One region of the Streptomyces sp. NPDC050263 genome, then DNA from elsewhere that is predicted to be linked to it. Evidence: predicted binding sites of a transcription regulator. Region 1 holds the regulator's gene; the other holds the start of a gene.

The links. The regulator HrcA, encoded in region 1, represses chaperone genes, less so after heat shock. The targets are predictions, from matches to a motif close to TTNGCACTCNGNNNNNCNGAGTGCNAA.
Region 2: the regulator HrcA is predicted to act here: its motif matches at 10,183-10,209, upstream of groES (co-chaperone GroES).

Annotation. Positions count from the first base shown of each region.
Region 1 covers NZ_JBFAKW010000022.1:38,532-53,281, forward strand. Annotated here, with positions in the region: gene AB0J04_RS13320 (S41 family peptidase) at 1-1,195, opposite strand, end outside; gene AB0J04_RS13325 (hypothetical protein) at 1,241-1,732, opposite strand; gene AB0J04_RS13330 (16S rRNA (uracil(1498)-N(3))-methyltransferase) at 1,813-2,559, opposite strand; gene AB0J04_RS13335 (nitronate monooxygenase) at 2,556-3,701, opposite strand; gene dnaJ (molecular chaperone DnaJ) at 3,846-4,982, opposite strand; gene hrcA (heat-inducible transcriptional repressor HrcA) at 4,983-5,999, opposite strand; gene AB0J04_RS13350 (MBL fold metallo-hydrolase) at 6,195-6,920, shown strand; gene AB0J04_RS13355 (DUF3097 domain-containing protein) at 6,952-7,755, shown strand; gene hemW (radical SAM family heme chaperone HemW) at 7,868-9,100, opposite strand; gene AB0J04_RS13365 (Dyp-type peroxidase) at 9,149-10,201, opposite strand; gene AB0J04_RS13370 (SpoIIE family protein phosphatase) at 10,354-12,252, opposite strand; gene AB0J04_RS13375 (AMP-dependent synthetase/ligase) at 12,469-14,346, opposite strand; gene lepA (translation elongation factor 4) at 14,593-14,750, opposite strand, start outside.
Region 2 covers NZ_JBFAKW010000056.1:25,096-39,845, reverse strand. Annotated here, with positions in the region: gene AB0J04_RS24440 (glycoside hydrolase family 3 N-terminal domain-containing protein) at 1-1,096, opposite strand, end outside; gene AB0J04_RS24435 (LacI family DNA-binding transcriptional regulator) at 1,239-2,303, shown strand; gene AB0J04_RS24430 (endo-1,4-beta-xylanase) at 2,386-3,741, shown strand; gene AB0J04_RS24425 (LCP family protein) at 3,855-4,910, shown strand; gene AB0J04_RS24420 (YciI family protein) at 5,022-5,378, shown strand; gene AB0J04_RS24415 (sigma-70 family RNA polymerase sigma factor) at 5,436-6,839, shown strand; gene AB0J04_RS24410 (methyltransferase domain-containing protein) at 6,928-8,109, opposite strand; gene AB0J04_RS24405 (polysaccharide deacetylase family protein) at 8,400-9,245, shown strand; gene AB0J04_RS24400 (polysaccharide deacetylase family protein) at 9,242-10,081, shown strand; gene groES (co-chaperone GroES) at 10,354-10,662, shown strand; gene groL (chaperonin GroEL) at 10,775-12,400, shown strand; gene AB0J04_RS24385 (ester cyclase) at 12,620-13,327, opposite strand; gene AB0J04_RS24380 (SDR family oxidoreductase) at 13,419-14,192, opposite strand; gene AB0J04_RS24375 (MOSC domain-containing protein) at 14,303-14,750, opposite strand, start outside.

The DNA of each region.
Region 1 (14,750 bases):
CCGCGACGGCGGCGCGGCTGCCGTCGGGCGCCATGGCGAGCTCCAGGACCCGCCCGAGCCGTCCGGCGGCGAGCCGGCGCGGGGTGGCGCCGGGGACCGGACCGGTGGCCGGGGCGAACTCCAGCGCGTCCTCGCCCTCCGCGTCCGTCACCCACACGGCCCACTCCTCGCCCTCCGTGCGGAAGGTGCGCGGCAGCCTGGCCCGGACGCCGGGTTCGGCGGCGAGCGCGCGGGCGGGTCCGGCGCGGTGGGTGACCCAGTGGACGGCTCCGCGCACCTCCACGGCGCTGCCGCGCGCGGTGTGGTCGGGGGCGGCCCCGCCCAGCCAGCGGGCGGCGGTCACCGGGTAGGGGCGCCGGTCGGTGCGCTGGCCGCCGAGGCGGACGTCGAGGCGGCGGGGTTCGGCGCCGTCCAGATCGTCCAGCAGCCACAGCTCACCCGCGGACATGTACACGACCCGCGTGCCGTCACCGGCGGCCTGCCGGGCGTAAAAACCGTCGAGAGGTGTGTGGCGGCGCAGGTCGGAGCCGTCGGCGAGCGACGAGTACAGGGCGCCCGTGCCCTCGTGGTCGGACAGGAACGCGATCCGGTCCCCCGCCCACACCGGGTACTCGATGTTGCCGTCCAGCTCCTGGTGCAGCCGGACGAACCCGCCGTCGCCGTCCCGGTCGATCCACAGCTTGCCCGCCGTGCCGCCCCGGTAGCGCTTCCAGTGGGCGGCCTCGCGGCCCATCGGCGCGGACAGCAGCACGGTGTGCGGCCCGTACGCGACGCCGCCGACGGGCCCGTACGGCAGGGTCGTCGGCGGTCCGCCGTCCACCGGGACGGCGCGGGCCCAACTGCGGCGCAGGGTGGCCTGGTCGTGGGTGCTGACGGCGAGGACCCGGCCCTCCGGGGTCCAGCCGCGCACCCGGGTCTGCCAACTCCCCCAGTACGTCAGCCGGGTCGACGGGCCTCCGTCCACGGGGGCGATGTGCACCTCGGGGGCGCCGTCCCGGGTGGAGGTCCAGGCGACGGTGGTGCCGTCGGGCGAGATGCGCGGGAGGGAGACCGGCATGTTGTCGGCGCTGACCCGCCAGGCGCGGCCGCCGTCGAGGGGCGCGAGCCACACGTCGTCCTCGGCGGCGAAGGCCACCAACTCGCCGTGCAGGTGCGGGAATCTGAGATACGCAGCAGGCGTCGCGGACTGTGTCACCGGATCACTGTATGCAACGGCGAGCCCGCTGGTCAGGGGTTTCGATCACTTACCTGTGCCATTGTCGCCATCGCGGACGGTCTCGGTGACCGTCACCGTCACGGTGACCGTCGGCCGGGCGCCGGGCTGCGCGGAGCCGGACGGTTTGACGGGCGACGGCGTCGCGGACTTGCAGTCGCCGAGCCCGGTCACCCGGAACACCTGTTTCTTCCCCACGACGGCGGTCAGGTCCCCGCGCACACACGCCCCGTCGACCGCCCGGGCGACCTCGCCGGTGACGGTGATGTCCCGTCCGTCGCCGGTCTTCCCCCGGCAGTCGACGGAGGCGACGGTCCCCGCCTTGTCCGGGTCCTTGTACTGGGCCGTGCAGGTCAGCCAGCGCACGTCCACGTCCCGCCGCCCGAGTTCGGCCGTCGCCGCCTCGTCGGTGGTGTACGCCACCGACATGCTGCTCAGCCCGCCCGGATCACAGGCCACCACGCCCCCCGCCGACACGACGGCGCCCACGAGAAGCAAAATCCGCCTCAATGCCCCCATGGAGGGCAGCGTGCCACTCGACCGGGCGGCGCGGTAGCCCGTATGCGGCCACGCTCGGGACCGCGCTCACGGTCGGCAGGTCAGGACCAGCGGCCGGTTCTGCCCAGGATCAGGGCCGCGGCCGCCGTGCCGGCGGTCGAGGTGCGCAGGACGCTCCGCCCGAGCCGGTACGCCTTCGCGCCCGCCTCCTCGAAGAGCGCCAACTCATCGGGCGACACGCCCCCTTCGGGGCCCACGACGACCACGATCTCGCCCTCGGTGGGGAGTTGGGCGAGGGCGAGGGGCTCGCTGCGGTAGTCGCGGTCCTCGTGCAGGACGGCGGCGAAGTCGGCCCGCGCCAGAAGTGCCGCCACCTGCTTGCTCGTCGCGGCCTCGGCGACCTCGGGGAAGCGCACCCGGCGGGACTGCTTGCCGGCCTCGCGGGCGGTGGCCCGCCACTTGGCGAGCGCCTTCGCCCCGCGCTCCCCCTTCCACTGCGTGATGCAGCGCGCGGCCGCCCACGGCACGATCGCGTCGACGCCGGTCTCGGTCATCGTCTCGACGGCCAGCTCACCCCGGTCGCCCTTGGGCAGGGCCTGGACGACGGTGATCCGGGGCGCTTCGACGGCCTCCTCGATCACCTCTGCCAGGCGCACGACCAGCCGGTCCTTGCCCTCGGCGGCGACGACCTCGCCCTGCGCCCAGCGTCCGGCGCCGTCGGTCAGGACGACCTCCTCGCCGGCCCGCAGCCGCTTCACGGAGACGGCGTGCCGGCCCTCGGGACCGTCCAGCACGAACTCGGCGCGGCCGGCGGGCAGTTCGTCCACGACGAAGACGGGCGCGGTCATCGGTCGCCGCCGTCCAGGTCCGCCGGAGCGTCCACTGCGAGCTCCGACAACGCTGTCCGGGCCTCGACGAGTTCGGACAGCAGGACCTCCACCAGCTGCCCGGCGGGCAGTTCGCGGGCCAGCCGGTGGCCCTGGCCCGCCCACAGGGCCATGCCCTGCGCGTCGCCCGCCTTGGCGGCCGCCTTGCGCAGCGGCGAGGTGAGGTGGTGCACCTCCGGGTAGGCGGCGGGCGCGTACGGCCCGTGCTCGCGCAGGAAGCGGTTGACCAGGCCGCGGGCCGGGCGGCCGGAGAAGGCGCGGGTCAGCTCGGTGCGGACGAACAGGGGGTTGGTCAGCGCCTGCTTGTGCACGGCGTGCGCGCCGGACTCGGGCGTGGCGAGGAACGCGGTGCCCAGCTGGGCCGCGCTCGCGCCGGCCGCGAGGACCGCGGCGATCTGGCTGCCGCGCATGAGGCCGCCCGCGGCGACGATCGGCAGGCCGACGGACGCGCGGACCTGGGCGACCAGGGAGAGCAGGCCGATGCCGGCGCGGTCGTTCTCCGGGTTGTCCCGGTGGGTGCCCTGGTGGCCGCCGGCCTCGACGCCCTGCACGATCACCGCGTCGGCGCCGGCCCGCTCCACGGCGAGGGCCTCGTCGACGGTGGTCGCGGTGACCAGGGTGAACGTTCCCGCGCGGCGCAGGGAGTCCAGCGCCTCGCGGCTCGGGACGCCGAAGTGGAACGACACCACCGGCACGGGGTTGTCGAGCAGCACGGCGAGCTTGGCGTCGTAGCCGTCGTCACGGCCGCTGTCGGGGTCGCCGAGCTCGGTCTCGTACCAGGCGGCCTCACCGGCCAGCTGATGGGCGTAGACCTCGACGGCGCCAGAAGGGGGCGCGGCGTTGGCCGCTCCGGTGGAGCCGGTGCTCGCACCGGGATACTCGGGCTGCGGCATGAAGAGGTTCACGCCGAAGGGGCGGCCGGTGAGACTCCGCAGTTGCTTGATCTCCTGGTACATGCCGTCGGCCGTCTTGTATCCGGCGGCGAGGAACCCGAGCCCGCCCGCCTCGGCCACGGCCGCGACGAGCTGCGGGACGGAGACACCGCCCGCCATCGGGGCCTGCACGATCGGATGCGGGAAGAGATCGGTCAGTGCGGAGGACATGACGGCATGTTGTCACGTCCTCCGAACAAGTCCGAATCCGGCCGTCCAACGGCATAGGCCACCGGCATGCGTGCCGGTGGCCCGTACCCTTCGGTCGTCTTTCGGCCATCTTTCAGTCGCCCTGCGGCGGCCTCCGCCCGGGGCTCAGCGCCCGTTGAAGGCGTCCTTCAGCCGCGAGAACAAGCCTTGCTGCCCGGGCTGGAACTGACCCGTGGGCCGCTCCTCGCCGCGCAGCTTCGCGAACTCGCGCAGCAGCCGCTCCTGCTCGGGATCGAGCTTGCTCGGCGTCTGCACCTCGACGTGCACGATGAGATCGCCGCGCCCGCCGCCCCGCAGATGCGTGACGCCCCGGCCGTGCAGCGGGATCGACTGGCCGGACTGGGTGCCGGGCCGGATGTCGACCTCCTCCAGACCGTCCAGCGTCTCCAGGGGCACCTTCGTGCCGAGCGCGGCCGCCGTCATCGGGAGCGTGACCGTGCAGTGCAGGTCGTCGCCGCGGCGCTGGAACATCGCGTGCGGCAGCTCGTGGATCTCCACGTACAGGTCGCCGGCGGGACCGCCGCCGGGGCCGACCTCGCCCTCGCCCGCCAGCTGGATCCGGGTGCCGTTGTCGACACCGGCCGGGATCTTCACCGTGAGCGTGCGACGGGAGCGGACGCGGCCGTCACCGGCGCACTCCGGGCAGGGCGTGGGAACCACGGTTCCGAAGCCCTGGCACTGCGGACACGGCCGCGAGGTCATGACCTGGCCCAGGAAGGACCGCGTGACCTGCGACACCTCACCGCGACCGCGGCACATGTCACACGTCTGGGCGGTCGTGCCCGGCGCCGCGCCCTCACCGCTGCAGGTGGTGCAGACGATCGCCGTGTCGACCTGGATGTCCTTCGTCGTGCCGAAGGCGGCCTCCTCGAGGTCGACCTCCAGCCGGATCATCGCGTCCTGGCCGCGCCGGGTGCGCGAACGCGGCCCGCGCTGCGACGCCGTCCCGAAGAACGCGTCCATGATGTCCGAGAAGTTGCCGAAGCCACCGGCCCCGAAGCCGCCCGCGGCTCCGCCGCCCGCCTGGGACAGCGGGTCGCCGCCGAGGTCGTAGACCTGCTTCTTCTGCGGGTCCGACAACACCTCGTAAGCGGCGTTGATCTCCTTGAACCGCTCCTGGGTCTTCGGATCCGGGTTGACGTCCGGGTGCAGCTCGCGCGCGAGCCGCCGGAAGGCCTTCTTGATCTCTTCCTGCGACGCGTCGCGGCGCACGCCGAGGACGGCGTAGTAGTCCGTGGCCACTCAGGACTCCGCCAGGATCTGTCCGACGTACCGTGCCACCGCTCGTACCGCTCCCATCGTTCCCGGGTAATCCATGCGGGTCGGTCCGACCACGCCGAGTTTGGCGACTGCCTCGCCGCCCGAACCGTAGCCGACCGACACCACCGAAGTGGAGTTGAGTCCCTCATAGGCGTTCTCGTGACCGATGCGTACGGTCATGCCCGAATCCCCCGCCTCGCCAAGGAGTTTGAGGAGCACGACCTGCTCCTCCAGGGCCTCCAGGACGGGGCGGATGGTGAGGGGAAAGTCATGTCCGAAGCGGGTGAGATTGGCGGTGCCGCCGATCATCAGCCGCTCCTCGTTCTCCTCGACGAGCGTCTCCAGCAGGGTGGAGAGCACCGTCGTGACCGTGCCGCGGTCCTCCGCCTCGAAGGCTTCCGGCAGGTCCTCCACCAGCCGCGGCACATCCGCGAACCGGCGGCCCGCGACCCGGCTGTTGAGCCGCGCGCGTAGATCCGCCAAAGACGTCTCCCCGAAGGGCGCCGGGCAGTCCACGAGCCGCTGCTCGACCCGCCCGGTGTCCGTGATCAGCACGAGCATCAGCCGGGCCGGCGCGAGGAGAAGCAGTTCCACGTGCCGCACGGTGGACCGGGTCAGCGACGGGTACTGCACGACCGCGACCTGCCGGGTGAGCTGCGCGAGCAGCCGAACGGTCCGGGCCACCACGTCGTCGAGGTCGACGGCGCCGTCGAGGAAGTTCTGGATGGCCCGGCGCTCCGGGCCGGTCATCGGCTTGACGCCGGCCAGCTTGTCGACGAACAGCCGGTAGCCCTTGTCCGTGGGGATCCGCCCGGCACTGGTGTGCGGCTGGGCGATGAACCCCTCGTCCTCCAGGGCGGCCATGTCGTTGCGGACCGTCGCCGGGGACACGCCGAGGTTGTGCCGCTCGGTGAGCGCCTTGGAACCGACCGGCTCCTCGGTGCCGACGTAGTCCTGGACGATGGCGCGCAGCACCTGGAGCCTGCGTTCACTCAGCAACCGCGCACACCTCCAGAAGTCGTCCCCAGTCCCCTGGGCGCCTGTCCTGACACCTGCCCTGACACTGTCCCTGGCACTCGTCACATCCGAGTGCCAGCGTTCCCCGGCCCAGTGTACGGCTGTGGGGTACACCCGGGGCAAGGTCGGCCGACGGCGGTCGGTCGGGCGGGGGCGATATACGGCTAGCGTCGCGGTATGACGGTGACTTGGGAAGAGCTCGGGTGGGAGCGGGTCGCGGCCGGGGTCGGAATGTGCCGGCTGCCGGGCTGGGACTGCACGGCCGGGCTGGTCGTCGGGGCGGGCGCGGCACTGATGGTCGACGCCGGGTCGAGCCTCGCGGAGGGAGCCCGGCTGCGGGCGCAGGCCGAGGAGCTCACCGGCGGCCGTGTGACCCATCTCGCGCTCACCCATCCCCACTTCGACCATGTCTTCGGCGCGGCCGCGTTCGCGGGCGCCGAGGTCTTCGGGGCGGTGGGCGTGGACACCGTGTCGGCCGAGGAGCTGCGGGCGGACGCGGTGCGAGGCGGCCTGGCCGAGACCGCGGCGACGGAGGCCGTGGACACGCTGGTCCGGCCCCGTCACCTGGTCTGCGGCGAGTGGACCCTCGACCTGGGCGAGGGCCGCCAGGTCCTGCTGGCCAACGTGGGCCCGGGCCACACCGCCCACGACCTCGCGATCCTCGTCCCCGCCGCCCCCGGCTCGCCGGAGGTGGTCTTCTGCGGCGACCTGGTCGAGGAGTCCGGCGAACCGCAGGCGGGCCCGGACGCCGTCCCCTCCCACTGGCCCGCCGCCCTCGACCGGCTCCTGGACCTCGGCGGCGAGGACGCGCTGTACGTGCCGGGTCACGGGGCGGTGGTGGACGCGACGTTCGTCCGGGCCCAGCGGGACGCGCTGGCGGCCAGATTCGGCGTGTCGTCCTGATCGCGCCCGAGCTTCTCCTATCGTCATCCGAATGCGCCAGTACTCCGCCGATCTGACCCCGCCGTGGAAGAAGCCCCGGCCCGTCCCCGAGGTCGCGGCGGAGCCCGGCCTGGTGGTGGAGGAGCCGGGCACCGGTTTCTGCGGCGCGGTGATCCGCTGCGAGGCGGGCACGGTGACCCTGGAGGACCGCTTCGGCAAGCACCGTGTGTTCCCGCTGGAGCCCAGGGGCTTCCTGCTGGAGGGCCGCGTCGTCACGCTGGTCAGGCCGCCCTCAGCCGGTCCCGTACGCCCCACCCGCACCGCCTCCGGTTCGGTGGCCGTCCCCGGCGCACGCGCACGCGTGGCCCGCGCCGGCCGCATCTACGTCGAGGGCCGGCACGACGCCGAGCTGGTCGAGAAGGTCTGGGGCGACGACCTCCGCGTGGAGGGCGTGGTCGTGGAGTACCTGGAGGGCGTGGACGACCTCCCGAAGATCGTCGCCGACTTCGCCCCGGACCGGGACGCAAAGCTGGGCATCCTGGTGGACCATCTCCTCCCCGGCACGAAGGAATGGCGCATCGCCCAGTCGGTCACCAGCGAACACGCCCTGGTCGTGGGCCACCCGTACATCGACATCTGGGAGGCGGTGAAACCGTCGTCCGTAGGCATCGAGGCATGGCCCCGCGTCCCCCACGGCCAGGACTGGAAGACGGGCGTCTGCCGCGCCGTGGGCTGGCCGCCGGAGAACACGGGGGCGGTGTGGCAGGCGATCCTGGCACGAGTGAGCTCATACCGGGACCTGGAACCGGAACTGCTGGGCAGGGTCGAGGAACTGATCGACTTCGTGACCGTCTAGTTTTCAGCCCGTCCGGCGTTTGAGGACGAGGCCCTTTCGGGGCCGAAGCGGGGGTCTGGGTGCGGCAGCCCCCAGGGATGGGACGGGAAGGGGCGGCGGGGGCGAAAAACCCTCAGTCCACCAGGTCCCGCACCACCGCGTCCGCCAGCAGCCGCCCGCGCAGCGTCAGCACCGCTCGGCCCTCCTCGTACGGCTCCGCGGCCAGCAGGCCCTCCGCCAGCGCCCGCCGGGAGGCCGCCAGACCGTCCTCCTTCAGCAGCGACAACGGAACCCCCTCCCGCAACCGCAGCTCCAACAGCACCCGCTCCACCCGCCGGTCCTCCTCCGACAGCAGTTCCCGCCCCGCCCCCGGCGACCGCCCCTCCGCCAGCGCCGCCGCATACGCGCCCGGATGCTTGACGTTCCACCACCGCACCCCGCCGACATGGGAGTGGGCGCCCGGCCCCGCGCCCCACCAGTCGGCGCCCCGCCAGTACAGCTCGTTGTGCAGACAGCGCCCGGCGGCGGAGGTCGCCCAGTTGGAGACCTCGTACCAGTCGAAGCCCGCCGCGGACATCACCTCGTCCGCGATCAGATACCGGTCGGCGTGGACGTCGTCGTCGGTCATCGGAACCTCGCCGCGCCGGATCCGGCGCGCCAGCTGCGTGCCCTCCTCGACGATCAGCGCGTAGGCCGAGACATGGTCCGGGCCGGCGCCCAGCGCGGCGTCCAGCGAGGCCCGCCAGTCGTCGTCCGACTCTCCGGGCGTCCCGTAGATCAGGTCCAGGTTGACGTGCTCGAAGCCGACCGCGCGGGCCTCCGCCACGCAACGCTCGGGGCGGCCCGGCGTGTGGGTCCGGTCCAGCACGCGCAGCACATGCTGCTTGGCGCTCTGCATGCCGAAGGAGATCCGGTTGAAGCCGCCCCGGCGGAGGGTGGCCAGGTAGGCGGGGTCGACGGACTCGGGGTTGGCCTCCGTCGTCACCTCCGCGTCCGCCGCGAGCCCGAACTCGTCGCGGATCGCGCCCAGCATCCGCACGAGGTCGGACGCCGGCAGCAGGGTCGGCGTGCCGCCGCCGACGAAGACCGTGCGGACCTCGCGCGGGTCGTCGCCGAGGACCTTGCGGGCCAGCCGGACCTCGTCGATCAGCGTGTCCGCGTAGTTCTCGCGGGAGGCGAGGACCCCGCCCGTGCCGCGCAGCTCGGTGGCGGTGTACGTGTTGAAGTCGCAGTAGCCGCAGCGGGTCGCGCAGTACGGGACGTGCAGGTAGAACCCGAGGGGGCGGTCGGCGGCGCCGACGAGCGCGGGCGCGGGCAGTGCACCGTCGGTGGGGACGGGCTCACCGTCGGGGAGTGCGGAAGGCATGGGGTCCATTGTCCCGCACGTCGGCACCGCCCCGTTTCTCGCGACGCCTCAGCCCAGCAGCTCCGCCCCCAGCGGCCGCCCCGGACGCGCCCCCGGCAGGACGTACGCCACCGCCGAGCCCCGGGCCTCGCTGAACCTGCTCAGCTCGTCCTGCGCGGACATCCGCCGCTGCACCCGGGTGAAGAGCGCCGGGTCCCGCATGAAGGCGAGGAACAGCAGGCCCTGGTCGGTGGGGCCGTCGGCGTAGGAGTAGCCGCGGCGCAGCATCCGGGCGCCGGCGTCGAGGCCGGGGCCGGCGGCGCGGACGTGGGAGTGCGGCGGGGCGTCCCGGCCGCCTTCCAGCGGGCCGCCGTCCGCGCGGCGACGGCCGATGATCTCTTCCTGGCGGTGCACGGAGAGCCGCGCGAAGTCCTCGACGCGCAGATGGACGCGCCGGACGACGAGGTAGGTGGCGTCGCCCGTCCAGACCCAGCGTTCGCACTCCTCGGGGGTCGGGTTGGCGCTGCCGTTCTTGAAGCCGAGCAGGTCGCGTGGGGCGCCGTCGGCGTCGGGGGACGGCGCCAGGAAGCCGGCCTGCCGCCAGCGCGGGCGCAGGGCGTCCCCGGCCAGCCGGGTCAGGGTCGCGGCGGCCGCCTCGGTGGCGTCGGCGCTGTCGGCACACAGCTGTACGAGCACGTCACCGCCGCAGCGGGCGGGATCGAGACGCTCGCCGGGGAAGGGCGGCAGCTCGCGCAGGGCGGCGGGCGCGGGGACGCCGAGACGGGCGGGCAGCCGGGGGCCGATGCCGACGGTGGTGATGAGAGCGGCCTCGGCGGACCCGCGCTCCACCAGCGTGCGGGTCCACGCGCCGAGCACGGCCTTCAGCGCACGCACGCCCGCCGCGCCGCGCAGCTCGGGATCGAAGTCGTACGCCAGCAGCAGCGCGGTGGCCTGTTGCGGGGTCGTCACCCCGGCCTGGCGGACGCCGTGGGGGGCGGGCCCGTGGGCGCCCTGCGGCTGATCGGCTTCACGGGTACAGGCGGTCACGGTCAGCCCGATCCCCGCGCCGGCGATCAGGACGCGTCGACGGGTGGGCGCGTCAAATACATCATTCTTCGCCATCGGCACGAAACGGACGATACATCCGCCGGGTCCGACCACCCCGTCTCCCTCGCCCGAACCCGCCGTCCCGCCCGAACCGGCTGTCCTGCTTGAACCCGCCATCCCGCCCGAACCCACTGTCCCGCCCGAACCCACTGTCCCGCCCGAACCCTCTATCCCGCTTGAAGCACCAGGAGCGCCAGGTCGTCCTCCGGCGGCTGCTCGCCGAACTCGTGCACCAGACGTCGGATCCGCGCCGCGATCAGCTCCGCGTCGAGCCCGGCGCACCCGGCGAGCGCGGTGGCCAGGCCGTCGCCGTCGTCGAACTGCCGGGAGCCCGACCGCCGTTCGGTGACCCCGTCGGTGACGCACAGCAGGCTGTCTCCGGTCCGCAGTTCCAGGCTGTCGCTGGTGTATGTGACGTCCTCGATGACCCCGAGGAGGGTCTGCGGGCGCCCTGCGGTGGCGACCGAGCCGTCCGGTGCGAGCAGCAGCGGCAGCGGGTGGCCGGCGGAGGCGAGGGTGCAGCGGACGCCGCCCTCGAAGGGGGTCAGTTCGCCGTAGAGGAGGGAGAGGAAGCGGGTCTGCGGGCCCTCGCCCGGCCCGGCGGGGCCGACGAAGGCGCGGGCGGCGGCGTCGGCTGCCTCGGTCGCGTCGTCGAGGAGGAGCTGGTTGAGGCGGTCCAGGACGTCGGCGACGCGGTAGCCCTCGCGGGCCAGCAGCCGCAGCCAGGGCCGGGCGAGGCCGATGACGACGGCCGCCTCCGGGCCCTTGCCCTGGACGTCGCCCACCGCGAAGCACCAGCGGCCGTCGCCCGCCGGGAAAAGGTCGTAGAAGTCGCCGCTCGGCCCGCCCTGCTCGCGCGGCTCGTAGACGAGGGCGCTGTGCACGCCGGGAATCTCCGCGACCGCGCCGGGCAGCAGCCCGCGCTGCAGGACGGCGCTGATGGTGGCCTGGCGGGCGTACTGCCGGGCCGCGCCGATGGCGAGCGCCACCCGGCGGCCGAGGTCCTCGACGAGCCCGGTGACCTCGTCGGGAAAGGCGGGCAGTCCGGCTCGGCCGATGACCAGGGTGCCCAGCGGGCGGCCGCCGGCGATCAGCCGGTAGGCGAGCGACGCGCCGCGCGGGCCGAGCACCGTGCCGGGCCAGGGGAAGGCCTCGGGTCCGGACTGCGGGCCGCCGTCGGGCGGACACGGCGGATCCTTCTCCAGGGCGCGGCGCAGTTCCTCGATGAGGTGCTCGCCGCCGTGCCAGACCCGGGCCAGCCGCGGACCGGGCCCGCCGGCCCAGTCACCGCGCCCGCCGACCTCGTCCTCCAGCCAGACCGCGCACCAGTCGGCGAGCCGCGGCACGAGGAGCTGGCCGGTCAGCGCGGCCACCAGGTCCTCGTCGAGCTGTCCGGCGAGCAGGTCGGAGGCCTCGGCGAGGAAGGAGAGGGCGCCGCGGTTGAGCCAGTCCGGGTCGCCCCGTCCGACCGGCTGCGGCTCGGGGGCGAGGGCTTCGAGGAGGCCCGGGGCGGGGCCGTCGACCGGACCGAGGTCGTAGGGCTCGGCGCTCGGCACCAGTCGCGCCCACACGGTCTTCGTCCCCCTGCGGTACGTCACCCCCCAGGCGTCGGCGAGCGCGGCGACCAGGCGCAGGCCGCGGCCGTACTCCGGCATCTCGTACGACGGTGTCCCGTGCGGCTGTTCGGGCGCGCCGTCGCGTGGGGCGCGGGAGGGGTGGTGGTCGGAGACCTCGACGACGACCGCGAGGCAGCCGTCGGGGTGTCCGGGCTCCTCCTCCAGCCGGCACACCAGCTCGACGTCGGTGCCGGCGTGGACGACGGCGTTCGTGACGAGCTCGCTGACGACGAGTATCGCGTCCTGCGCACACCGCTCGCCGAGCTCCCCGGGGCCGGGCAGGCCGGGGCCGGCCCACTCCGTCAGCGCGGCGCGGACCAGGTCGCGGGCGGTGCCGGGCGCGAGGGGGCTGCCGGCCAGGGTCGTACGGGTGTGCGGGAGCCCGCCCGAGTGCGCGGGCGCGCCGTCGGCACGGGAGACGGTCTCCCGTTGGGTCGGAATGGCCCCCATGCGCAGCTCCCCGGACGGTTCGGATGCCCTCAGGGTGACAGACCGATCCCGGCCATGAGCGCTGGGTTACCGAAGTGGGCCGTCATGAGCGAGAAGCGTGCTGCGCAGGTGTACACGTGTGTACGCGCGTGCTCGATGACGCACGGTTGAGGGGCGGAATCCGAGCATTCGGACTCCGCCCCCGCTCCGGCGCACTGGCCTAATACGGGTGGTGCGTCACGCCTCGCGCGCTCCGGCGTACATCTCGTCGATGAGGTGCTTGTACTCCCGCTCCACGACGGGCCGCTTCAGCTTCAGGCTCGGCGTGATCTCGCCGTGCTCGACGTCGAGGTCCCGGGGCAGCAGCCGGAACTTCTTGATCGTCTGCCAGCGCTGGAGGCCCTCGTTGAGCTGCTTGACGTAGCCGTCGACGAGCTCGACCGTCGCGGGGGCGGCGACGACGTCGGCGTACGACTTTCCGGCCAGTCCGTTCTCCTTCGCCCAGCCCATGAGCGAGAGCTCGTCGAGGGCGATGAGCGCGGTGCAGAAGTTCCGGTCGGCGCCGTGCACCAGGATGTTGGAGACGTACGGGCACACCGCCTTGAACTGGCCTTCGACCTCGGCGGGCGCGATGTACTTGCCGCCCGAGGTTTTGATCAGGTCCTTCTTGCGGTCGGTGATCTTCAGGTAGCCGTCGGGCGAGAGCTCGCCGATGTCGCCGGTGTGGAACCAGCCGTCGGCCTCGAGGACCTCGGCGGTCTTCTCGGGGAGCCCGTGGTAGCCCTCCATGATGCCGGGGCCGCGCAGCAGGATCTCGCCGTCCTCGGCGATGCGCACCTCGGTGCCGGGCAGCGGCTTGCCGACCGTGCCGGTGCGGTAGGCCTCGCCGGGGTTCACGAAGGAGGCCGCGGACGACTCCGTCAGGCCGTAGCCCTCCAGGATGTGGATGCCCGCGCCGGCGAAGAAGTAGCCGATCTCCGGCGCGAGGGCCGCCGAGCCGGACACGCACGCGCGCAGGTTCCCGCCGAAGGCCTCGCGGATCTTGGCGTAGACGAGCGCGTCGGCGACCTTGTGCTTGGCGCCGAGCCCGAAGGGGACGGCGGCGCTGCCGGTGCGGCGGAAGTTGTCCTGTGCGGCCTTGGCGTACTCGCGGGAGACCTCGACGGCCCACTGGAAGATCTTGTACTTGGCCCCGCCGCCCGCGCGGGCCTTGGCGGCGACGCCGTTGTAGACCTTCTCGAAGATGCGCGGCACCGCCGCCATGTACGTCGGCCGGACGACCGGCAGATTCTCGATGATCTTGTCGACGCGGCCGTCGACGGCGGTGACGTGCCCGACCTCGATCTGGCCGGAAGTGAGCACCTTGCCGAAGACGTGGGCGAGCGGCAGCCACAGGTACTGCACGTCCTCGGCGCTGATCAGCCCGGTCGCGGCGATCGCCTTGGCCACGTAGGACCAGTTGTCGTGCGGGAGGCGGACGCCCTTGGGGCGGCCGGTGGTGCCGGAGGTGTAGATGAGGGTGGCGAGCTGGTCGGAGGTGATCGCGGCGACCCGCTCCTTGATCAGCCCGGGCTCCTGCGCCAGCCGGGCCGCGCCGCGCTTCTCCAGCTCGTCGAGGGTGAGGATCCAGTCCTCGCCGGTCTCGACGCCGGCCGGGTCGATGACGACGACGTGAGTGAGAGCGGGCAGCTCGGCGCGCTGCTCGACCGCCTTGGCGAGCTGGGCCGCGTCCTCGGCGATCAGCACCCTGCTCTCGGAGTCCGAGAGGATGAACGCCGACTCGTCGGCGTTGGTCTGCGGGTAGACGGTGGTCGTGGCGGCCCCGGCGCACATGATGCCGAGGTCGGCCAGGATCCACTCGTACCGGGTGGCGGAGGCGAGCGCGACGCGCTGCTCGGCCTGCACGCCGAGCTCGACGAGGCCGGCCGCGATCGCGTAGACCCGCTCGGCGGCCTGCGCCCAGCTCAGCGACTTCCATTCGTCGGGGCCCGCGCCGGACGCGGCCGGCACCGGGTACCGGTAGGCCTCCGCGTCGGGCGTGGCCGCCACGCGCTCCAGGAAGAGGCCCGCGACCGACGGCGGACGGTTCTCGATCAGTGTCTGTGTGTCGCTCACGACATCCTCCGGGGCCCGCGGCGTTGCTGGCTCAATGCGGCTGGTGGCTGGCTGCTGTTGTTTAACTCACGAGTAACTATTGAGCAGGCATCAGAGTAAGCGGCGACTGGCCAGCGCGTAAGGGGCTCCGGGTGATCGATTTCCACCGGACGGAGCACAGAACGCGCCACAGAACGTGCCACAGGACGCACCAGAGCCCGCCGCGCTCTCGCGTGACGGGCCCCGGAGGATCGGCGTACCGGGCGGCTACTTCTTGCCCTTGCCGGATCCCGCGTTGTCGTCGCTGCTCAGGACGGCGATGAAGGCCTCCTGCGGAACCTCCACGGAACCGACCATCTTCATCCGCTTCTTGCCCTCCTTCTGCTTCTCCAGCAGCTTCCGCTTACGGGAGATGTCACCGCCGT
Region 2 (14,750 bases), on a different contig from region 1:
GCCGCCAGTCCTCGTCCAGCAGGCCCAGTTCGCACTTCTGGAGCAGGACGCGCCGGGCGGCCCGGTCGACCAGTTCCTCGGCGACCTCGCCCGCCCGCACGGCCGCCACGAGCGCCTCGCCGTAGTACTTCACCGTGGGCAGCTCGACATCGATGCCGGCCGCCAGGGCGACGTGGGCCGTCTCCGCGGCGGTGCCGGCGACCCGGTGCAGGGTCTGGAGGAAGCCGATGCCGAAGTAGTCGGCGACGACCGTCCCGGTGAAGCCCCACTCCTCGCGCAGGAGGCGGGTCAGCAGCTCGGGGTCGGCGGAGGCGGGGACGCCGTCGCGTTCGGTGTAGGCGGCCATCACCGAGCGCGCCCCGCCTTCGCGCAGCGCCATCTCGAACGGCGGCAGCGTCACGTCCGCGAACTCCCGGGTGCCGGCGCGCACCGGGGCCAGGTTGCGGGCGCCCGCCGAGGAGGCGTACCCGGCGAAGTGCTTGAGCGTGGCGACGACCCCGGCCGACTCCAGACCGCGGACGTAGGCCGTGCCGACGGTGCCCACCAGGTACGGGTCCTCGCCGATCGTCTCCTCGACCCGTCCCCAGCGCGGGTCCCGGACGACGTCCAGGACGGGGGCCAGGCCCTGGTGGACGCCGACCGCGCGCAGGTCGCGGCCGATCGCCCGGCCGACCTCCTCCACCAGGGGCGGGTCGAAGGCGGCGCCCCAGGCCAGCGGGACCGGGTAGGCGGTGGCCCGCCAGGCGGTGAAGCCGGCCAGGCACTCCTCGTGGGCGACCGCCGGGATGCCGAAGCGGCCCGCGGCGACGATCCGCCGCTGGGCGAGGGCCAGGGCGCGGGCGCCGAGCGCCGGGTCCACGGGGGCGGTGCCGAAGGACCGGGTCAGCTGGCCGAGCCCCCGGGTGATCAGCTCGTTCCAGTCGTAGTCGGCGGTCATGTCGTGCTGGTGCGGGGCGACTCCGTCGCCGTCCGTCGCGGCGCCGACCCACACGCCGTACAGCTGGGCGGTCTTCTCCTCCAGGGTCATCCGGGGGAGGAGGTCGTCGACGCGGGCGGCGGCGGGCAGGGCGGGGTCACGCCAGGGGGCGGTGGTCATGAAACTCCTGTCAGAGGTCGGTGAGCCACCAGAGGGACACGTCGTTCTGTGCGAATGTTTCGAACTGTACTTCGAATGTTCCGGGAACCTATGGCGTCGTACTGGGTTCGTCAAGAGGTCACGTGACGATACGATCGCCGCCATGACACCTTCGGAGCCCACAGAAACGCGGACAGAAGCGCGGCCGACGCAGACCGCGACCCTCGCGGAGATCGCCCGCGAGGCCGGCGTATCGGCACCGACTGTTTCGAAGGTCCTCAACGGCCGCGCCGACGTCGCCCCCGCGACCCGCACCCGCGTCGAGGAACTGCTGCGCGCCCACGGCTACCGGCGCCGGCGCGCCGAGGCGACCCGCTCCCCGCTGATCGACCTGGTCTTCCACGAGCTGGACAGCGCCTGGGCGATGGAGGTCATCCGGGGTGTGGAGAACGTGGCGCGGGACGCCGGGCTGAGCGTGGTGCTGAGCGAGAGCGCGGGCCGGCTCACGCCCGGCCGGACCTGGGCCGACCAGGTCGCCGCCCGCCGCCCGCACGGTGTCGTCCTGGTGCTGTCCGGGCTCGACGAGTCCCAGCGGGCGCTGCTGACCAGCCGTTCCATCCCGTTCGTGGTGATGGACCCGGCCGGCGACCCGGGCGCCGACGTGCCGTCCATCGGGGCGACCAACTGGCAGGGCGGCCTCGCCGCGACCCGGCACCTGGTGGAGCTGGGGCACCGGCGGATCGGGGCGATCAGCGGGCCGCCGCAGATGATGTGCAGCCGCGCCCGGATCGACGGCTACCGGGCCGCGCTGGAGACGGCCGGGCTGCCGGTCGAGCAGGGGCTGGTCAAGACCGGCGACTTCCACCACGAGACCGGCTACCGCCTCGGCCGTGAGCTCCTCGACCGCCCCGACCGGCCCACCGCCGTCTTCGCGGGCAACGACCTCCAGGCGCTCGGCTGCTACGAGGCCGCCCGTGAACTGGGCCTGCGCATCCCGGAGGACGTGAGCGTGGTCGGCTTCGACGACCTCCCGGTGGCCCGCTGGGTGGGCCCGCCGCTGACCTCCGTACGCCAGCCGCTCACCGAGATGGCGGAGGCGGCGGCCCGGCTGGTGCTGGAGCTGGGGCGGTCGACGTCGCGGGAGGCGCCGACGGCCACGCGGGTGGAGCTGGCGACCAGCCTGGTGGTGCGGGCGAGCACCGGGGCGCCGCCGGTGGCCGGAAGCTGACGTATTGACGAGTGCGAGAGCCGCCTCCACACTCCTCCGAAGTCAATCGGTTGCACGACCGAAACTTTCGGAGGCACCCGCAATGAGATCCTCCAGTTCATCGATACGTGCACGTCTCACCGCCCTGCTCGCCGGGGCGGCCACGGTCGGCGCTCTGCTGTCCGGAGTGGCGCACGCCGCCGACACCCCGTTGCGCGACCTCGGCGCGGCCAAGGGCAAGGTCGTCGGCACGGCGGTGACCGGCTCCAAGCTCACCGGGACCTACGGCGACATCGCCGGGGCGCAGTTCGGCTCGCTGACCCCCGGCAACGCCATGAAGTGGGGCTCGGTCGAGCCGACCCAAGGCACGTTCAACTGGGCGGAGGCCGACCGGATCGTGGCCTTCGCGCAGGCCCACAACCAACAGGTGCGCGGCCACACCCTGGTCTGGCACAGCCAGAACCCGAGCTGGCTGACGAACGGCAGCTGGACGTCCGCCCAGCTCAGCAGCCTGCTGCAGAACCACATCAACACCGAGGTCGGCCGCTACAAGGGGCAGATCGCCGCCTGGGACGTCGTCAACGAGCCCTTCAACGAGGACGGCACCTACCGCTCGACCCTCTGGTACAACGGCCTCGGCGTCGACTACATCGCCAATGCGCTGACCTGGGCGCGGGCCGCCGACCCGGCCGCCGAGCTCTACATCAACGACTACAACGTCGAGGGCGTCAACGCGAAGAGCACCGCCCTGTACAACCTGGTCAAGTCGCTGAAGGAGCGGGGCGTCCCCGTGGACGGCGTCGGGCTCCAGGCGCACCTGATCCTCGGCCAGGTCCCCGCCACCTTCCAGCAGAACATCCAGCGCTTCGCCGACCTCGGCGTCGACGTGGCGATCACCGAGCTGGACATCCGGATGACGCTGCCCTCCGACAGCGCCAAGCTCGCTCAGCAGAAGGCCGACTACAAGGCGGTCACCGCCGCCTGCGTGGCGGTCGCGCGCTGCGTGAACCTCACCGTCTGGGGCTTCACCGACTCCGACTCCTGGGTGGAGAGCACCTTCCCGGGGCAGGGCGCGGCGACCCCGTACGACGCGAACTACGCGCCGAAACCCGCGTACTACGGCATCGCGGAGGCGCTCGGCGGCACGACCACGCCCCCGCCCACCGGCGCCTGCACGGCCGTCTACAGCGTGGGCAGTCAGTGGAACACCGGGTTCACCGGGAACGTGACGATCTCCTGCTCGGGAGCCTCGCTGTCGTCCTGGAAGGTGACCTGGACGTACGGCGCCGGGCAGCAGATCACCCAGGCCTGGAACGCGACCTGCACGCAGTCGGGGGCGGCCGTGTCGTGCGTGAACGCCTCGTACAACGGGACGGTCCCGGACGGCGGTTCGGTGAGCTTCGGCTTCAACGCGAACTGGAGCGGCAGCAACCCGGTGCCGACCGTGACACTGGGCTGATGCCGGCTGACCCGTCTGATGCCGGACTGAGGATCATGAGATTTTCACAAGAAATCTGCCTTGCCTTCGCCGTCCTAACAGTCCGCTCATAATTCGGACCTACGTTCCTCCCCGTGACGGGACACGAGGAACGCGGCGAGGACGGCAGAAGAGCGGGCCGGCGGTCGAGAGTGCTGAAGGCCGCCGGCGTCACCCTGGCCGCCGTCCTGGTGCTCGGCATCGGGTCGGCGGGCTGGGTCTACTGGCACCTCGACGACAACATCCGAAGCGTCGACATCGACCAGGCGCTCGGCGACAACCGCCCCGCCAAGGCGGTCGCCACCCCGACCCCGTCCGGTTCGGCCTCCGCCGCCGCGCTGCCCACCGAGGCGGTGAACATCCTCGTCCTGGGCTCGGACTCGCGCAGCGGCGCCGAGAACCAGGAACTCGGCGGCGGCGACAGCGAGGGCGCCCGCTCCGACACGGCGATGGTCGTGCACATCGACGCCGGCCGCACGACGGCCACGGTCGTCAGCATCCCGCGCGACACCCTCGTCACCCGCCCCTCCTGCCCACTGGCCGACGGCGGCTCGACGGCGGTGGCGTACGGCGTCATGTTCAACACCGCCTACTCGGTGGGCGGTCCGGTGTGCGCCGTCAAGACGGTCGAGTCGATCACGGACGTCCGTATGGACCACTACATCGAGGTCGACTTCTCGGGCTTCGCCGAACTGGTGGACGCCCTCGGGGGCGTCACGGTGACGACGGACCAAGACATCGACGACGACGACAGCCACCTGAAGCTCGCGGCCGGCACCCATCACCTCGACGGCGCCCAGGCTCTCGCCCTGGCCCGCACCCGGCACGGCATAGGCGACGGCAGCGACCTCGGCCGGATAGGACTCCAGCAGAAGCTGGTGAAGGCCCTGCTGGAGCAGATCGCCTCGACGAACCTGCTGACCAGCCCGGCCAAGCTCTACGAGGTCGCCGACGCGATCACCGGCAGCCTGACCACCGACACCGGCCTGAACTCCCTCTCCGAACTGATGGAACTCGGCCAGAGCCTCAAGAGCCTGACGGCCGACCGGGTCGAGACGGTCACCGTGCCGGTGGTGACGGCCCCGTCCGACCCCAACCGGGTGGTGGCGCAGGAACCGGCGGCGAGCGAGCTGTGGGAGTCGCTCCGGTAGCGGGAAATCTCCTCGGAAATTTCCGGCGAGGGTGTCGATCCGGCCGTCTCCCGTTCGACGCAGGGGTGAGAGGCCGGGAAGGACCCGGCCCGCCGGACCCGAGGAGTCACCATGCCCCGCTACCTGTCGCTTGTGAAGATCGACGAGGCCGACGCCCCCGCGGAGGGCCCCAGCCCCGAGCTGATGCAGCGGATGGGCGAGCTGATCGAGGAGATCACCAAGGCGGGCGTCATGCTCGACACCGCCGGGCTCACCCCCTCCGCGCAGGGCGCCCGTGTGCACTGGGAGGGCGGGAAGATCTCCGTCACCGACGGACCCTTCACCGAGTCCAAGGAGGTCGTCGGCGGTTACGCGCTCATGCAGTGCAAGGACATGGCCGAGGCCCTCGAGTGGACGAAGCGCTTCCTGAAGGTCCACGAGGAGTTCTGGACGGTGACCTGCGAGGTGCGGGAGATCGCCGAGGGCTGAGCCCTCCGGTCGAGCCTTTCTTGGTCTGAACGCGCTCCGGGTGTTCGATGGTGGGCTGTGGAACGACAGCCTGCCTCGGACCCCCGTACCGCCACCGATTCCCGTACCGCCACCGATTCCCGTACCGCCACCGATTCCCGTACCGTCGTCGAGACCGTTTTCCGGCTCGAGTCGCCCCGTGTCATCGCGGCCGTCGCCCGCACGGTCCGCGACGTCGGCATCGCCGAGGAACTCGCGCAGGACGCGCTGGTCGCCGCGCTGGAGCAGTGGCCGCGGGACGGCGTGCCCGACAATCCGGGCGCCTGGCTGACGGCCACCGCCCGGCACCGCGCCGTCGACCTGATCCGGCGCCGGGAGAACTACGCCCGCAAGCTCGCCGAGATCGGCCGGGACCTGTCGGACACGCCCCCGCCGGAGGAGCCCGCCGACCCCGACGACATCGACGACGACCTCCTCCGGCTCGTCTTCACCGCCTGCCACCCGGTCCTGTCCGCCGAGGCCCGCACCGCCCTGACCCTCCGCCTCCTCGGCGGCCTGACCACCGCCGAGATCGCCCGCGCCTGCCTGGTCCCCGAACCGACGGTCGCCCAGCGCATCGTCCGCGCCAAACGCACCCTGGCCACCAGGAACGTCGCCTTCGAGGTCCCCTACGGCCCCGACCGCGGGGCCCGGCTCGGCTCCGTCCTCGACGTCATCTACCTCATCTTCAACGAGGGGTACGCGGCGACGGGGGGCGACGACTGGCTGCGCCCGAGCCTCTGCGAGGACGCCCTGCGCCTGGCGCGCCTCCTGAGCGGGCTGATGCCGAAGGAACCCGAAGTGCACGCCCTGGCCTCCCTGCTGGAGTTCCAGGCGTCCCGCTCGGCCGCCCGTACCGGCCCGGACGGCGACCCCGTCCTCCTCAAGGACCAGAACCGCCGCCGCTGGAACCGCCTGCTCATCGCCCGCGGCATCACCGCCCTGAACCGCGCCGACGCCACAGCCACCGGCGCCCCCGGCCCGTACGCCCTCCAGGCAGCCATCGCCGCCTGCCACGCACACGCCTACACCTACGACGAGACCGACTGGCCGACGATCGCCACCCTGTACGGGCTCCTCGCCGCCCGATCCCCGTCCCCTGTCGTGGAGTTGAACCGCGCGGTGGCGATCTCGATGACGGAGGGCCCGGCCCCGGCCCTGGCCGTCGTCGACGCCCTCGCCGCCGAACCCGCCCTGCGCGACTACCACTTGCTGCCAAGCGTCCGCGGCGACCTGCTGCTGCGCCTCGGCCGGGCGACGGAGGCGAAGGCGGAGTTCACCCGGGCGGCGTCGCTGGCCCGCAACGAACGGGAACGGCAACTCCTGCTGCGCCGGGCCGAAGAGGCCGACCAGGGCCGGACAGGCCCTAGGGGGCTTCTGATGGATCTCCGCGGCGTCGCGACGCCCGGCACGCACTCTCGCCGCACCGGGCGAAAGCCCTAGTAGCTCCGCTACGAGGACTCTCGCCCGGCACACCGAGAGCACGCACCGAACGCCGCTCCTTCTCCCACGGAGATCCATCAGAAGCCCCCTAGACCGGCCGTCCGATCAACATCGTCGGCGCCCCCGCGACCCGGGTCATGAACACGGTCGCCGAGTTCCGCCCGTGCGCCTTGGGCAGCGCCTTCCTGCGCAGTTCCTCCGGTTCCACCGCCGACCCCCGCTTCTTCACGGTCAGGATCCCCACCTCCCGCTCCCGCAACAGCGCCTTCAACTTCTTGACGTTGAACGGGAGTTGATCGGTGATCTCATAGGCGGAGGCGTACGGGGTCACGTGCAGCTCGTCCGCGGTGACGTAGGCGATGGTGGGGTCGATCAGCCCGCCCTCCAGGCCCGCGGCCACCTCGGCGACGAGGTGAGCCCGGATGACGGCGCCGTCGGGTTCGTACAAGTACCGTCCGACGGGGCGGACCCGGGGGTCGGGCAGCATGGTGGCGGGCGAGGCCCACACCCCGGCCTGCGAGGGCAACAGCATCGCCCGCCGGGCACCGGGCGTCACTCGCGCGCCGAACCACAGCATGGCTTCCTTGACGTCGCCCCTGTCCGAGACCCACTCGGCCTCGGCATCCGCGGGGATCGCCTCGTGGGGGATGCCCGGCGCGATCTTCAGTACGCCGCACGGCGCCTTGCGGGCGGCCTCGACGGCCCACGACAACGGCGGCGAGTAGCTCTCCGGATCGAAGACGCGCCCGCGTCCGCCCCTGCGCGCCGGATCGACGAAGACGGCGTCGTAGCCGCCGGTGTCCACCTCGGTGACGTCCGCTTCCCGCACCTCGATGAGGTCATCGAGCCCGAGTGCCTCGGCGTTGGCCCGGGCCGCCGCCGCCGTCAGCGGATCCCGGTCCACGGCCAGCACCCGGATCCCGGCCCGGGCGAGCGCGATGGCGTCCCCGCCGATCCCGCAGCACAGGTCGGCGACGGAGCGGATGCCCACCGCATGGAAACACTCGGCCCGGTATGCGGCGACGCTCGCCCGCGTCGACTGCTCCACCCCGTTGGGCGTGAAGAACATCCGCTCCGCGTCCTCGGCCCCGAACTTCACCGCCGCCCGCTGCCGCAGCCGCGCCTGACCGAGCGCCGCGGACACCAGTTCGGCGGGATGCTCGCGCCGCAACCGCGTGGCGACGCCGAGCTCGTCGGCGGGGGCGGTGCCGCGCACCAGGTCGAGGAGGGCGCGGCCCTCGGGGGTGAGGAGGGGAGCGAGGTCGTTCACCAGGCCATTGTCGGCCACCCCGGCAGCCGCTGTGGGCCAGTCGGTGGACGGTGGACGCTTCGGCGGCGGTGTCGGGCGGGCTTCCGGGTCGGTGGCTGCGAGGATCCGGCGCCATGGGATCTGTCGTACAAGATGATGACAAGTGCGGACGTTTTCAGGGCCTCCGCGCTCGGACGCGCATCCGGAGTACCGGTCTCAGGCCTGCCGGTCTCAGGACTGTCGTCGGCCTCCTCGCCCTGGCCTCGATCGCGACGGGCTGCGCGGGGGCCGGGGGAGGGGCCGGCGGCGGGGTGGGCAGCGGCGGGGTGGGCAAGGGAGCCAGCCCCGCGCCGGGCCAGCCGCCCGAGCAGGCGGAGTCCGCCGCGCCGCCCGCCCGCGCCCTGCACTCGTACGCCGCCCGGCTCCGCGCCGCCCAGCAGGCCCGGGTGGCCGCCGCGCGGCGCTGGGGCCTGAAGAAGGTCCCGCTGACACCTCCCGCGCCGCCCGCGCACAAGCCGGAGATCACGACCCGCAAGGGCTTCGAGGTCGCCGACCACGAGGAACTCGGTCTCCCGCCGGTCTTCACGACGATCCCGACCAAGGACAGGATCGTGTTCCTCACCATCGACGACGGCGCCGAGAAGGACCCCGCGTTCCTGCGCATGATGAGCGAGCTGAAGATCCCGTACACCGCGTTCCTCAGCGACTACCTGGTCAAGGACGACTACGGCTACTTCAAGAAGATGCGGGATCTGGGCGTGGGCCTGAACAACCACACCCTCCACCACCCCTACCTGCCCGCCCTCTCCTACGCCCGCCAGAAGCGCGAGATCTGCGGCATGCAGGACGTGATCGAGAAGCGCTACGGCGAGCGCCCCGCCCTCTTCCGGCCGCCGTACGGCAACTACGACCAGGACAGCCTGCGCGCCGCGAAGACCTGCGGCGTGCGCTACGCCCCGCTCTGGGCGGAGGAGGTCTTCGTCGACCACTGGGAGTACCGCGAGTGGGACCAGGACCTCCACCCCGGCGACATCGTCCTGAGCCACTTCCGCGGCCGCAAGGACTGGAAGGGCTCGATGCCCGACATGGTCCGCCGCTTCCTGAACAAGGTCACGGACAAGGGGTACGCGGTGGCCCGGCTGGAGGACTACCTGTGAGGACGCGGCGGGGCCCGACGACCGTACGGCTGATCCTGGCGACGGCTCTGGCGACGGTTCTGGCGACGACGACCCTGACCGGCTGCGCCCAGTCCGTCGACCCCATCGAACGGCTGGGCAAGAAGGCCGCCGCCCGGGTGCATCCGCCCGGCCCGGCCGAGCCCGCCCCCTACCGCCGCTGGGGCCTGACGGCCCCGCTCGCCCCGGCCCCGAAGGACCCGTCCCGTTCGCAGGCGGGCAGCCCGGGCGCGGCCCTCCCCCCGGTCGTCGACCGCATCCCGACCGCCGACAAGGTCGTCTTCCTCACCTACGACGACGGCGCCGAGCGCGACCCCCGCTTCATCGACATGGTCCGCGAACTGCGCCTCCCGGTGAGCATGTTCCTCACGGACAGCGTGGTGGGCCCGGGCTACGCGCACTTCGCCCGGCTGCAGTCGGTCGGCGCGAACATCCAGAACCACACCCTGGACCACCCGGCCCTGCGCGGCCTGCCCTACGCCGGCCAGCGCGCCGAGATCTGCGGCCAGCAGGACAAACTCCGCGCCCGCTTCGGCCTGCGCCCCCGCCTCTTCCGCCCGCCGTACGGCGTCTACGACACCACCACCCGCCGCGCCGCCGCCGACTGCGGCATCACGGCGATCGTCCTGTGGCGCGTCTCGATGGGCCCCGCCGACCTCGCCTACACCCACGGCCCGCACCACCTCCACCCCGGCGACATCATCGCCGTGGCCCCGGACGAGTCGCCGGGCCCCGGCCTGAGAGAACGCACGACCCGACTCCTGCGACGGGTACAGGAGCAGGGCCTGACGGTGGGGCGGTTGGAGGACTACGTCTGAGAGCACTTTCCGGCGCGAGGCGGGTGTCTGTCTTTCAGCCCGTCCGGAGCTTGAGGACAAGGCCCCTCCAGGGCCGATTTCCCGCCGACGCGCCGCGGGCATTGGCACTCCGCTTGACCGAGTGCTAACCGCGGTCATAGTCTCGCTTCTGGCACTCACCCCTGGAGAGTGCCAATAGCGACGGGCAGGTCCGGCACCCGCGACGACGGATCCACCTGGTCGCCACCTCAGACAGTTAGCCCCGTGAGATCTCCGAAGGGGGAGGTCGGATCGTGACGACCACCAGCTCCAAGGTTGCCATCAAGCCGCTCGAGGACCGCATTGTGGTCCAGCCGCTCGACGCCGAGCAGACCACCGCCTCTGGCCTGGTCATCCCGGACACCGCGAAGGAGAAGCCCCAGGAGGGCGCCGTCCTCGCCGTTGGTCCGGGTCGCTTCGAGAACGGCGAGCGCCTGCCGCTCGACGTCAAGGTCGGCGACGTCGTCCTGTACAGCAAGTACGGCGGTACCGAGGTGAAGTACAACGGCGAGGAGTACCTCGTCCTCTCGGCTCGCGACGTGCTCGCGATCATCGAGAAGTAATTCACCCGGTTTTGCAGTGAACTGCGCCCCCGGCCCCCGCGACTCAGTGAAGCCGGGTGCTGGGGGCGCAGTTCGTTTCACCCACGTTTTCCGAGAGGGCTGAACCGCTCCCATGGCGAAGATCCTGAAGTTCGACGAGGACGCCCGTCGCGCCCTCGAGCGCGGCGTCAACAAGCTTGCCGACACGGTCAAGGTGACGATCGGCCCCAAGGGCCGCAACGTCGTCATCGACAAGAAGTTCGGCGCTCCCACCATCACCAACGACGGTGTCACGATCGCCCGTGAGGTCGAGCTCGACGACCCGTACGAGAACCTCGGCGCCCAGCTGGTGAAGGAGGTGGCGACCAAGACCAACGACATCGCGGGCGACGGCACCACCACCGCCACCGTGCTCGCGCAGGCGCTGGTCCGCGAGGGCCTGAAGAACGTCGCCGCCGGTGCCTCCCCGGCCTCCCTGAAGAAGGGCATCGACGCCGCCGTCAAGGCCGTCTCCGAGGAGCTGCTCGCCTCGGCCCGCCCGATCGAGGACAAGGCCGACATCGCCGCCGTCGCCGCGCTGTCCGCCCAGGACACGCAGGTCGGCGAGCTCATCGCCGAGGCGATGGACAAGGTCGGCAAGGACGGTGTCATCACCGTCGAGGAGTCCAACACCTTCGGTCTGGAGCTGGACTTCACCGAGGGCATGGCCTTCGACAAGGGCTACCTGTCGCCGTACTTCGTGACGGACCAGGAGCGCATGGAGGCCGTCCTCGAGGACCCCTACATCCTCATCAACCAGGGCAAGATCTCCTCGATCTCCGACCTGCTGCCGCTGCTGGAGAAGGTCATCCAGACCAACTCCTCCCGGCCGCTGCTGATCATCGCCGAGGACCTCGAGGGCGAGGCGCTCTCCACCCTCGTCGTCAACAAGATCCGCGGCACCTTCAACGCGGTCGCCGTCAAGGCCCCGGGCTTCGGTGACCGTCGCAAGGCGATGCTCCAGGACTTGGCCGTCCTCACCGGCGCCACCGTCATCTCCGAGGAGGTCGGCCTCAAGCTCGACCAGGTCGGCGTCGACGTGCTGGGCTCCGCCCGCCGCGTCACCGTCACCAAGGACGACACCACGGTCGTCGACGGCGCCGGCGACTCCTCCGAGGTCACGGGCCGCGTCGCGCAGATCAAGGCCGAGATCGAGAACACGGACTCCGACTGGGACCGCGAGAAGCTCCAGGAGCGCCTCGCGAAGCTGGCCGGCGGCGTGTGCGTGATCAAGGTCGGCGCCGCCACCGAGGTGGAGCTGAAGGAGAAGAAGCACCGTCTCGAGGACGCCATCTCCGCGACCCGCGCCGCGGTCGAGGAGGGCATCGTCTCCGGTGGCGGCTCCGCGCTCGTCCACGCCGTGAAGGTCCTCGAGGGCAACCTCGGCAAGACCGGCGACGAGGCCACCGGTGTCGCCGTGGTCCGCAAGGCCGCCGTCGAGCCGCTGCGCTGGATCGCCGAGAACGCCGGCCTGGAGGGTTACGTCATCACCTCCAAGGTCGCCGAGCTCGACAAGGGCCAGGGCTTCAACGCCGCCACCGGCGAGTACGGCGACCTGGTCAAGGCCGGCGTCATCGACCCGGTCAAGGTCACCCGCTCCGCCCTGGAGAACGCCGCCTCCATCGCCTCCCTGCTCCTCACGACCGAGACCCTGGTCGTCGAGAAGAAGGAAGAGGAAGAGCCGGCCGCCGGCGGTCACAGCCACGGCCACTCCCACTGACGCACCGCGTCGGTACACCCGGCAGTATCGAGGCCCGAAGTCCCGAAAGGGACCTCGGGCCTTCGCCGTGGTCCGACACGCGTCGACCGCCGTGTCGGACCGGCACAGCGGGAACTCCAGCCGCCCACCACCAGCAGCCGTCGATCGCCGCCCATGCCCACTGAGGCCCGGCACCCTGCAGACAAGGGGCGTCGGGCCTCAGCGTCTTCCATGGTCGCGCTACTGCTCCAGCGCGTCCAGCACGCCCAGCTGCCCCATCAGCCCGAGCCGGTCGTACTGCCACCAGCCCTCGACGATCTTTCCGTCCTCCCGGCACCGGAAGACAGTCGTCCCGGTCATGGTGACCTTCCGCCCGGTCGCCGGGATCCCGACGAAGTCGCCCGTGTGGGTCGCGCTCCAGCTCCACCGGTTGCACACGCGGTCGCCCTCGCCGAACTGGTCGTCCAGGGAGAAGGCGAAGTCGAAGCCGCCCCGCCACCGCTCGATCTCCCGCCGCATCGCGTCCATCCCCATGGTGTCCTGCTCATTGGCGGGATCATGATCGTGATAGTCCTCGGCGACCAGCCCGTCGAGCGGCGGCAGCTCACCCCGGGCGCCGATGGTCTCGAAGAACCGCCGAGCCGTGTCCGCGTACAACTGCTCGTCCCGTACGACGTCGAGATCCGTGAACGTCGGCATCTCGTCGCACAGCGCCACCAGCTCCCGGAAGACCTTGTCGGTCTCCGGAAGGTTCGAGTTCCGCATCGCTTCCTCGTACGACGGGAACTCCACGATCTCGATGAAGTGCGACGCGTCGGAGCGGTCCTTGCCGACCACCGCGTGCGTCGCCGTCCGCTTCCCCTTGGTCTGTTCGACCCATGTGTCCATCAGCCGATCCATCTCGTCGAACCGGCTGGTCCTACAGTCGATGAGCTGCACGAACGTCATGACACCGCCTCCGGCCCCCCTGGGTCCGGTTCCCTCGAGTCCTATTTACCCACCGGAGCGCCGATGTCACCCGACCACTGCCCACGGGCTGTCACTGAGGCCCGTACTTCCGCCCCGTCTTCGAGCTGATCCCGCCCAGCAGCGACCGCGGCGTGACCTTCACCAGCCCCATCAGCGCCTTGTAGCGCGGGTCCGGGATCGACAGCGACTTCCCGCGCGCCAGATCGTGCAGCGCCGCAGCGACCAGCTTGTCCGCGTCCAGCCACATCCAGCCCGGGATGTTGTCCGTGCCCATCCCGGCCCGCTCGTGGAACTCCGTGCGCACGAACCCGGGGCACAGCGCCATCAGCCGGACGCCCGTACCGGCCAGATCCTTCGCCGCGCCCTGCGTGAACTGCACGACCCACGCCTTGGACGCCCCGTACGTCCCGCGCGGCACGAAGGCCGCCACCGAGGCCACGTTGACGACGCCCCCGCGCCCGCGCTCCCGCATCCCCGCCGTCGCCGCGGACGTCAGCCGCAGCACCGCCTCGCAGTGCACCTTGAGCATCTTCAGCTCGTCGGCCATGGAGACGTCGAGGTAGCGGCCCTTGTTGCCGAAGCCGGCGTTGTTGACCAGCAGGTCGACGGGGTTCTTGCGGTCGCCGAGCCGGGCGGCGACCTTCTCGATGCCGTCGTCCGTCGCCAGGTCGGCCGTCAGCACCTCCGCCTCGATGCCGTGCCGGTCGTGCAACTCGGTCGCCTGCTCGCGCAGCCGCTTGGTGTCCCGTGCCACGAGGACGAGATCGTGCCCGTCCGCCGCCAGTCTGCGCGCGAACGCGGCGCCGATCCCCGCGGTCGAACCCGTAATGAGAGCCGTTGTCATGCCGCAAGGTTAGTGACCCGGAGTGTCCGCGTCCGTTCTCTGCACGCGGCCTCCCGAACGTGAAGGCGGCGTGTGCGCCGCTCCCGTGCGGCCCCTCCGGTGAGGTCCTTTCAACCCCCGTACTTCTCGACGTGCTTGCGGGCGTTCGCCAGCGCCTCCGGATGCAGTGCCTCGCCCGCCGCGAGCAGCCGGGGCAGCAGTTCCCGGTTCGTGGTGACGGCCCGGAACTGCATCCGCGCCGTCACGTCGTGCTCCGGCACATGGACGATCTCCACCGCGTCCCCCGCGCGGATCTCACCGGGCACGATCACCCGCAGGTACGCGCCCGTCGCCGCCTTCTGCGTGAACCGCTTGACCCACCGCTCCTCGCCCAGGTGGCCCTGGAAGGTGCGGCACGGGATCCGCCCGGCGCTCACCTCCAGCACCACCTCGGCGCCGATCCGCCAGCGCTCGCCGATCCGCGCGTCGGAGACATCGAGCCCTTCGGTGGTGAGGTTCTCGCCGAACGCGCCGTTGGCCAGCGTGCGCCCCAGCTCGCGCCCCCAGTCGTCGAGGTCC